DNA from 2 places in the Streptomyces sp. NPDC039465 genome. Region 1 is predicted to be linked to the other one. Evidence: predicted binding sites of a transcription regulator. Region 1 holds the regulator's gene; the other holds the start of a gene.
The links. The regulator HrcA, encoded in region 1, represses chaperone genes, less so after heat shock. The targets are predictions, from matches to a motif close to TTNGCACTCNGNNNNNCNGAGTGCNAA.
Positions count from the first base shown of each region.

Region 1 (4,782 bases):
ACGCGGCGATCGGCGCGGGCCCGGACCACGTCAGCGCGTACGCCCTGATCGTCGAGGAAGGCACGCAGCTCGCGCGGCGGATCCGGCGCGGGGAGGTGCCGATGACCGACGACGACGTACACGCGGACCGGTACCTGATCGCCGACTCGGTCCTCGCCGAGGCGGGCTACGCGTGGTACGAGGTCTCGAACTGGGCCACCTCGGAGGCCGGCCGCTGCCTGCACAACGAGCTCTACTGGCGCGGCGCGGACTGGTGGGGCGCGGGCCCCGGGGCGCACAGCCACGTCGGCGGCGTGCGCTGGTGGAACGTCAAGCACCCCGGCGCGTACGCGGCGGCGCTGGCGGCGGGGAAGTCGCCCGGCGCGGGCCGCGAGCTCCTGACGGCCGAGGACCGCCGGGTGGAGCGGGTCCTGCTGGAGCTCCGGCTCCGCGAGGGCGTGGAGCTCGCCCTCCTGCGCCCGGCGGGCCTGGCCGCATCCCGCAAGGCCCTCGCGGACGGTCTCCTCGCTCCGGAGCCGTACGAGGCGGGGCGGGCCGTCCTCACCCTGCGGGGGCGGCTGCTGGCGGACGCGGTGGTCCGGGACCTGGTGGACTGACCGAGCCGCCGCGCGCCGCCGCCAACCGGAGGGCGCCGGCTGGTCCTGGCGCACCGGCCGGTCGTGTGCACCGCGAGAGCGAGGGTCGCCGCCCGTCGTGGCGCACCGCCCGAGCGTTGGGCGCCGCCTGGTCCTGGCGCACCGGCCGGTCGTGTGCACCGCCAGAGCGAGGGGCGCCGCCCGTCGTGGGCGTTGTGCCCACCCTCCCCCAGACTTCGTCCGGGGGGACCCCCAGCCCTGCGGAACGTATGCCCACAACGGGGCCGCCGATCCGGGCCCGGGCCTGTGGCACCGCCCCCCGCCACAACGGGGCCTGTGGCGCCCGGCGCCACAACGAGGCCGACGGCCCGGCGTCTGGGCCTGCGGCGCGAAGCTGCCGCCTCGCAGGGGTCCGGGGGCCTCGCCCCCGGACAGTCACCCCCCCCACCAGCCCCCGGCAGGGTTTCGGGAAGGGGCGGGGTGGGGGAGAAACCCCGCCCTCAGCCCCCCGGCGCCGTGACGAAGTCGATCAGCTCCTCCACCCGCCCCAACAGCTCCGGCTCCAGGTCCTTGTAGCTCCGCACCCGCGAGAGAATCCCCCGCCACGCCGCCCCCGTGTTCCCCGGCCACCCCAGGGCCTCGCACACGCCCGTCTTCCAGTCCTGGCCGTGCGGCACCCGGGGCCAGGACGGGATGCCCAGGGACGAGGGCTTCACGGCCTCCCAGACGTCGATGTACGGATGGCCGACGATCAGGACGTCGTCGCCGGAGACCTGGGCCGCGATGCGGGACTCCTTCGAGCCCGGCACCAGGTGGTCCACCAGGACCCCCAGGCGCGCGTCCGGGCCGGGGGCGAAGTCGGCGACGATCGACGGGAGGTCGTCGATGCCCTCCAGGTACTCGACGACCACGCCCTCGATCCGCAGGTCGTCGCCCCAGACCTTCTCCACCAGCTCCGCGTCGTGCCGGCCCTCCACATAGATGCGGCCCGCACGGGCGACACGCGCGCGTGCCCCCGGGACCGCGATCGAACCGGAGGCCGTACGGGCCGGGCGCGCCGGCGCCGCCGCCCCCGTCGGGCGGACCAGCGTGACGACCTTGCCCTCCAGCAGGAATCCGCGCGGTTCCATCGGGAACACCCGCTGCTTGCCGAACCGGTCCTCCAGGGTCACCGTCGGACCCTGCGCCGTCTTCTCCGTACGGATGACCGCGCCGCAGAAGCCCGTCCCCACCTCCTCCACCACCAGATCGACCTCGGCGGACACTTCGGGAACGGCCGACGGCCTCTTCCAAGGGGGCGTCAGATCAGGGCTGTAGCTGCGCATTTCGCCGACGCTACGACACCGCGAAGCGCCTCGCCAGCTCATCGCGCTGCGCCCGTACGAACGCCGCGTCGACGACCGCGCCGTGCCCGGGGACGTACACCGCCTCCTCGCCGCCCAGGGAGAGCAGGCGGTCCAGGGCGGCCGGCCAGCGCGACGGGATCGCGTCCGGGCCCGCCTGGGGCTCGCCCGACTCCTCCACCAGGTCACCGCAGAAGACGACCTCAGGGGAGCCGGGGACCAGCAGCGCCAGATCGTGGCCCGTGTGTCCGGGGCCGACGTTCGCCAGCAGGACCTGGCGGCCGCCCAGGTCCAGCGTCCACTCGCCCGACACCACGTGGTGCGGCGCCACCAGGACGCCCGTCGCCTCCGCCGCCTCTGCGGCGTCGAGACCCTGGCGTACCGCGTCCAGGCGCAGCGCGTCCCGCTCCCGGCCCCGCAGCAGCGTGTCCATGCCGACCGCGCCGTACACCTCCACCCCCGAGAACGCGGCCGTCCCCAGGACATGATCGAAGTGGGGGTGCCCCAGTGCGATGTGCGTCACTTTCCGGCCGGTCATCGCCTGCACCTGCGCGCGCAGCTCGGCGCCCTCCCTGAGGGACGAGCCCGTGTCGTACAGCAGCACCGCGGCGTCGCCGACGACCAGTCCGACCGTCGCGTCCCAGACCGGGAGGCGCCTGCGGCCCACCCCGTGGGCGATCCGCTCCCACCCGAACTCTTCCCAACTGACGTCCATACCGAGACGCTATCGGCAACGACCAGCACCGTCGCGTGATTTCCGCGCGCCACCCTGACCGGTCGGACGTGCCGCCGGTCTCCTTGCCAGGAGCGCCGCCCCCCGCCGTACACTGACCGGGGGATGCTGGCACTCGGACAGGGTGAGTGCCAGGCGAACGACTGGAACGACCGGAAACCGCAGCTGGAGGTGAGCGCGATGCTCAGCGAACGCAGACTCGAAGTGCTCCGCGCCATCGTCCAGGACTATGTCGGTACCGAGGAGCCCGTCGGCTCCAAGGCGCTCACCGAGCGCCACGCCCTGGGCGTCTCCCCGGCCACGGTCCGCAACGACATGGCCGTCCTGGAGGACGAGGGATACATCGCCCAGCCGCACACCAGCGCCGGGCGGATCCCCACCGACAAGGGCTACCGCCTCTTCGTCGACAGGCTCGCGGGCGTCAAGCCGCTGTCGACGCCCGAGCGCCGGGCGATCCACAACTTCCTCGACGGCGCCGTCGACCTCGACGACGTCGTCGGACGCACGGTCCGGCTGCTCGCGCAGCTGACCCGGCAGGTCGCGGTGGTGCAGTACCCCTCGCTGACCCGCTCGACCGTGCGGCACGTGGAACTCCTCTCGCTCGCCCCCGCCCGGCTGATGCTCGTCCTGATCACCGACACGGGACGGGTCGAGCAGCGCATGATCGACTGCCCGGCCCCGTTCGGCGAGACCTCTCTCGCCGATCTGCGGGCCCGGCTCAACAGCAGGGTCGTCGGCCGCCGCTTCGCGGACGTGCCGCAGCTGGTGCAGGACCTGCCCGAGTCCTTCGAGACGGAGGACCGCGGTACGGTCTCGGCCGTGCTGGCCACCCTGCTGGAAACCCTCGTCGAGGAGCACGAGGAGCGGCTGATGATCGGCGGCACCGCCAATCTCACCCGCTTCGGACACGACTTCCCGCTGACGATCCGGCCCGTGCTGGAGGCGTTGGAGGAGCAGGTCGTCCTGCTGAAGCTGCTCGGCGAGGCCAAGGACTCGGGCATGACCGTACGGATCGGGCACGAGAACGCCCATGAGGGCCTCACGTCCACGTCCGTCGTCGCGGTCGGCTACGGTTCGGGCGACGAGGCAGTCGCCAAACTCGGCGTGGTCGGACCGACCCGCATGGACTACCCCGGAACGATGGGAGCGGTACGCGCAGTGGCACGTTACGTCGGACAGATCCTGGCGGAGTCGTAAGTGGCCACGGACTACTACGCCGTACTCGGCGTACGCCGCGACGCATCGCAGGACGAGATCAAGAAGGCGTTCCGGCGCCTCGCCCGCGAGCTTCACCCGGACGTGAATCCGGACCCGAAGACGCAGGAGCGGTTCAAGGAGATCAACGCCGCGTACGAGGTCCTCTCGGACCCGCAGAAGAAGCAGGTCTACGACCTCGGCGGGGACCCGCTCTCCGCGTCCGGCGGTGCCGGTGGCGCCGCGGGCGGCTTCGGGGCCGGTGGCTTCGGCAACTTCTCCGACATCATGGACGCCTTCTTCGGCACGGCGTCGCAGCGCGGGCCGCGCTCGCGTACGCGCCGCGGCCAGGACGCCATGATCCGCCTGGAGATCGAGCTCAACGAGGCGGCCTTCGGCACGACGAAGGACATCCAGGTCGACACGGCCGTCGTCTGTACGACCTGCTCCGGCGAGGGCGCGGCGCCCGGTACGTCGGCGCAGACGTGTGACATGTGCCGCGGCCGCGGCGAGGTGTCCCAGGTCACCCGGTCCTTCCTGGGCCAGGTCATGACCTCCCGCCCCTGCCCCCAGTGCCAGGGCTTCGGCACGGTCGTGCCGACCCCGTGCCCCGAGTGCGCGGGCGACGGGCGCGTGCGCTCCCGCCGGACCCTCACGGTCAAGATCCCGGCCGGTGTCGACAACGGCACCCGTATCCAGCTCGCAGGCGAGGGCGAGGTCGGCCCGGGCGGCGGCCCCGCCGGCGACCTGTACGTCGAGATCCACGAGCTGCCGCACTCGGTCTTCCAGCGGCGCGGCGACGATCTCCACTGCACGGTCACGATCCCGATGACGGCGGGCGCGCTCGGCACGAAGGTGCCGCTGGAGACCCTGGACGGCGTCGAGGAGGTCGACATCCGGCCCGGTACGCAGTCGGGCCAGTCGATCCCGCTGCACG
Region 1 covers NZ_JBVKAP010000001.1:803,575-808,356, reverse strand. Annotated here, with positions in the region: gene hemW (radical SAM family heme chaperone HemW) at 1-596, shown strand, start outside; gene ACZ7LT_RS03785 (DUF3097 domain-containing protein) at 1,076-1,900, opposite strand; gene ACZ7LT_RS03780 (MBL fold metallo-hydrolase) at 1,911-2,633, opposite strand; gene hrcA (heat-inducible transcriptional repressor HrcA) at 2,832-3,848, shown strand; gene dnaJ (molecular chaperone DnaJ) at 3,849-4,782, shown strand, end outside.

Region 2 (4,782 bases), on a different contig from region 1:
CCAGCGAGGCTCCCGGCTAGGGAAGGTGCCAAATCCGTCTCACGACGACGTTCGTCATGAGAAAGATGAGGAGAAAGGGCCTCGCCTCCATGGCTGTACAGACTGTTTCCGCCACCCAGACCGTCGATCTCGGTCCCGCTTCCGGCCTCTCCTGTCGGGAATGCGGCGAGCAGTTCCCACTCGGTCCCATCTTCGCCTGCGAGCTGTGTTTCGGCCCGCTCGAAGTCTCCTACGCCCTCCCCCTCGGCGACCCCGAAGGCCTCCGCAAGCGCATCGAGGCCGGTCCCGACAACATCTGGCGCTACGCCCCCCTGCTGCCCGTCCCCGCCGACGTCGCGCAGAAGCCGAACCTGAACCCCGGCTGGACCAAGCTCGTCCAGGCCGACAACCTCGCCCGCGAACTGGGCATCGAGCCGGGCAAGCTCTTCGTCAAGGACGACTCCGGCAACCCCACGCACTCCTTCAAGGACCGCGTCGTCGCCCAGGCCCTCGAGGCCGCCCGCGCCTTCGGCTTCACCACCCTCTCCTGCTCCTCCACCGGCAACCTCGCCGGCGCGGTCGGCGCCGCCGCCGCCCGGGCCGGCTTCCGCTCCTGCGTGTTCATCCCGCACGACCTGGAGCAGGGCAAGGTCGTCATGGCCGCCGTCTACGGCGGCGAGCTCGTCGGCATCGAGGGCAACTACGACGACGTGAACCGCTTCTGCTCCGAGCTCATCGGCGACCCGGCCGGCGAGGGCTGGGGCTTCGTCAACGTCAACCTGCGCCCGTACTACGGCGAGGGCTCCAAGACGCTCGCGTACGAGATCTGCGAGCAGCTCGGCTGGCGGCTCCCGGACCAGATCGTCATCCCGATCGCCTCCGGCTCCCAGCTCACCAAGATCGACAAGGGGCTCCAGGAGCTCATCAAGCTGGGCCTGGTCGAGGACAAGCCGTACAAGATCTTCGGCGCCCAGGCGGAGGGCTGCTCGCCGGTGTCGGTCGCCTTCAAGGCCGGCCACGACGTCGTACGGCCCCAGAAGCCGGACACCATCGCCAAGTCCCTGGCGATCGGCAACCCGGCGGACGGCCCGTACGTCCTGGACATCTGCCGCCGCACGGGCGGCGCCGTCGAGGACGTGACCGACGAGCAGATCGTGGCCGCGATCAAGCTGCTGGCCCGCACCGAAGGCATCTTCACCGAGACCGCGGGCGGCACCACCCTCGGCGTCGCGCAGAAGCTGATCGAGTCCGGGGCCATCGACCCGTCCCTGACCACGGTGGTCGTCAACACGGGTGACGGCCTCAAGACCCTCGACGCGGTGGCCCCGACGACGGGTATGACCGCTGTCATCCGCCCCAACCTGGACTCTTTCCGAGAGGCTGGCCTCGCATGAGCGTCAACGTCCGCATCCCCACCATCCTCCGTACGTACACCGGCGGCCAGGCCGAGGTCCCGGCCGAGGGCGCGACCCTGGCCGAGGTCATCGCGGACCTGGAGAAGAACCACACCGGCATCGCCGCCCGCGTCCTCGACGACCAGGGCAAGCTGCGCCGCTTCGTGAACGTGTACGTCAACGACGACGACGTCCGCTTCGAGCAGGGCCTTGAGACCGCGACGCCGGACGGCGCCGGCGTGTCGATCATCCCCGCGGTCGCCGGCGGCTGCTGAACGACCCGATTTACGGAATTGCCCCCTCCACCGGAAGTGGAGGGGGCAATTCTGCATGGTTGAACGCGGTAGAGTTGGGGAAGTCCCCTCCGCTGCTTGTGCCAGCCGCATATGAGAATGCGCTCGCACGCGATAAGAAGCAGCCAAAGTGTTCGATCGTTCTGCGCCATATGCGCCCTTTGCCTGGCCCGACTTGCCCCGTAAGTCAGTGAATTCTCCTGAATTCGCCGTTCGGCCACGCTCAGATTTCTCGTCCGATTGACCTGTTGCAGACGGCAGTTGGGCAGATACATTCAGCCGCGGTCGACGCGTTCGAGCCCACTCCTGTCGGTGGGCGAGGTCTGACCCGGGTCCGCGAAGTGCGGTCCTGCGCAAGGGCCAGTAATAGGGGAGTTAGGCATGGCTCAGGGCACCGTCAAGTGGTTCAACGCGGAGAAGGGGTACGGCTTCATCGCGGTCGACGGTGGTGCGGATGTTTTCGTCCACTACAGCGCGATCCAGATGGACGGGTACCGCACCCTTGAAGAGGGTCAGCGAGTCGAGTTCGAGATCTCGCAGGGCCAGAAGGGTCCGCAGGCTGACATGGTCAAGCTCGCCGTCTGAGCGCGGCGCGATTCGGCCACGGCACACTCACGCCGAGGGGCTCGTATCCCGGGGGACACCCAGGGGGGTACGGGCCCCTCGCGCGTTCCCGGACGCCCGACGGGAACACGCCCGCGGCCCCTCCCGATCCTTGGTAGGCGCTTGCACTCTCCTATGCCGAGTGCTAATCATTGGCGTTAGCACTCTGAAGGTGAGAGTGCTACCGAGGGACCGGGTCGGTGAGGTCCGCACGCCGCGTGGGGCAAGGAACCACAGGCACGCAGACCGTCCGTCGCGGGCGCAGGCGCGGTCCAGGAGCGTTATCCACCCCATGTCCGGGAGGACCACTTCACATGGCCAAGATCATCGCGTTCGACGAGGAGGCCCGGCGCGGTCTCGAGCGCGGCATGAACCAGCTCGCCGACGCCGTCAAGGTCACCCTTGGCCCCAAGGGCCGGAACGTCGTCCTTGAGAAGAAGTGGGGCGCCCCCACGATCACCAACGATGGTGTCTCCATCGCCAAGGAGATCGAGCTCGAGGACCCGTACGAGAAGATCGGCGCCGAGCTGGTCAAGGAAGTCGCCAAGAAGACGGACGACGTCGCCGGTGACGGTACGACCACCGCGACCGTCCTCGCCCAGGCGCTCGTCCGCGAGGGCCTGCGCAACGTCGCCGCCGGCGCCAACCCGATGGCCCTCAAGCGCGGCATCGAGAAGGCCGTCGAGGCCGTCTCCGGCGCCCTGCTCGAGCAGGCGAAGGATGTCGAGACCAAGGAGCAGATCGCTTCCACGGCCTCCATCTCCGCCGCCGACACCCAGATCGGTGAGCTGATCGCCGAGGCCATGGACAAGGTCGGCAAGGAAGGCGTCATCACCGTCGAGGAGTCCCAGACCTTCGGTCTGGAGCTGGAGCTCACCGAGGGTATGCGCTTCGACAAGGGCTACATCTCGGCGTACTTCGCCACCGACATGGAGCGTATGGAGGCGTCGCTCGACGACCCGTACCTCCTGATCGTCAACTCCAAGATCTCCTCCGTGAAGGACCTCCTCCCGCTCCTGGAGAAGGTCATGCAGTCGGGCAAGCCGCTGCTGATCATCGCCGAGGACGTCGAGGGCGAGGCCCTGTCGACCCTGGTCGTCAACAAGATCCGCGGCACCTTCAAGTCCGTCGCGGTCAAGGCCCCGGGCTTCGGCGACCGCCGCAAGGCCATGCTGAACGACATCGCCATCCTCACGGGCGGCACGGTCATCTCCGAGGAGGTCGGCCTCAAGCTCGAGAACGCCGGCCTGGACCTGCTGGGCCGCGCCCGCAAGGTCGTCATCACCAAGGACGAGACCACCATCGTCGACGGTGCCGGTGACAGCGACCAGGTCGCCGGTCGCGTGAACCAGATCCGCGCCGAGATCGAGAACTCCGACTCGGACTACGACCGCGAGAAGCTCCAGGAGCGCCTCGCGAAGCTGGCCGGCGGCGTGGCCGTCATCAAGGCCGGCGCCGCGACCGAGGTCGAGCTCAAGGAGCGCAAGCACCGCATCGAGGACGCCGTTCGCAACGCGAAGGCGGCCGTCGAGGAGGGCATCGTCGCCGGTGGTGGCGTGGCCCTGCTCCAGGCCTCCTCGGTCTTCGAGAAGCTCGACCTGAGCGGCGACGAGGCCACCGGCGCCAACGCCGTGAAGCTCGCGCTGGAGGCCCCGCTCAAGCAGATCGCCGTCAACGGTGGTCTCGAGGGTGGCGTCATCGTCGAGAAGGTGCGCAACCTGCCCGTCGGCCACGGCCTGAACGCCGCGACCGGTGAGTACGTCGACATGATCGCCGAGGGCATCATCGACCCGGCGAAGGTGACCCGCTCTGCCCTGCAGAACGCCGCCTCCATCGCCGCGCTGTTCCTCACCACCGAGGCTGTCATCGCCGACAAGCCGGAGAAGGCCGCCGCGGCCGCTCCGGGCGGCATGCCGGGCGGTGACATGGACTTCTGATCCTCCGGGATCGGATCCGTCCGACGGTCCGAGGGCGGCACCCCTTCATGGAGGGGGTGCCGCCCTCGGCGTTCTGCCACACCCTGGAAGAAGAGGCGCCGCACGCCCGCACGCGGCAGCAGGAGGGTGGCGAAGGCCATGACCACGCAGTCGACGACGAAGCTGACGACCCCCTCGGAGCGGGAGCTCGTCATCACCCGGGACTTCGCGGCCCCGCGCGACCGGGTCTTCGAGGCCTGGACGAAACCGGAGCAGGTACGGCAGTGGTACGGCCTGAGCTCCCTGACGACGACCGTCTGCGACATCGACCTCCGCGTGGGCGGCGCCTGGCGCTGGGGCCAGAAGGCCCCCGACGGCCAGGAGATCGTCTTCTCCGGTACGTACGAGGAGATCACCCCGCCGGAGCGGCTCGTCTACACCGAGACCTTCGAGCTGATGCCCGGCCCGCCCGTCCACGTCACCCTCACGTTCGACGAGAAGGACGGCGTGACCAGGCTGAAGAGCACCTCGATCTGGCCGTCCGCCGAGATCCGGGACCAGGCGCTGGCGACGGGCATGGAGGCGGGGGTCGTGGAG
Region 2 covers NZ_JBVKAP010000007.1:485,713-490,494, reverse strand. Annotated here, with positions in the region: SAM riboswitch class I at 1-72, shown strand, start outside; gene thrC (threonine synthase) at 57-1,373, shown strand; gene ACZ7LT_RS25055 (MoaD/ThiS family protein) at 1,370-1,648, shown strand; gene ACZ7LT_RS25050 (cold-shock protein) at 2,048-2,251, shown strand; gene groL (chaperonin GroEL) at 2,584-4,206, shown strand; gene ACZ7LT_RS25040 (SRPBCC family protein) at 4,345-4,782, shown strand, end outside.
Region 2: a site for HrcA is predicted at 2,392-2,418, ahead of groL (chaperonin GroEL). Genes of this name have one in related genera too.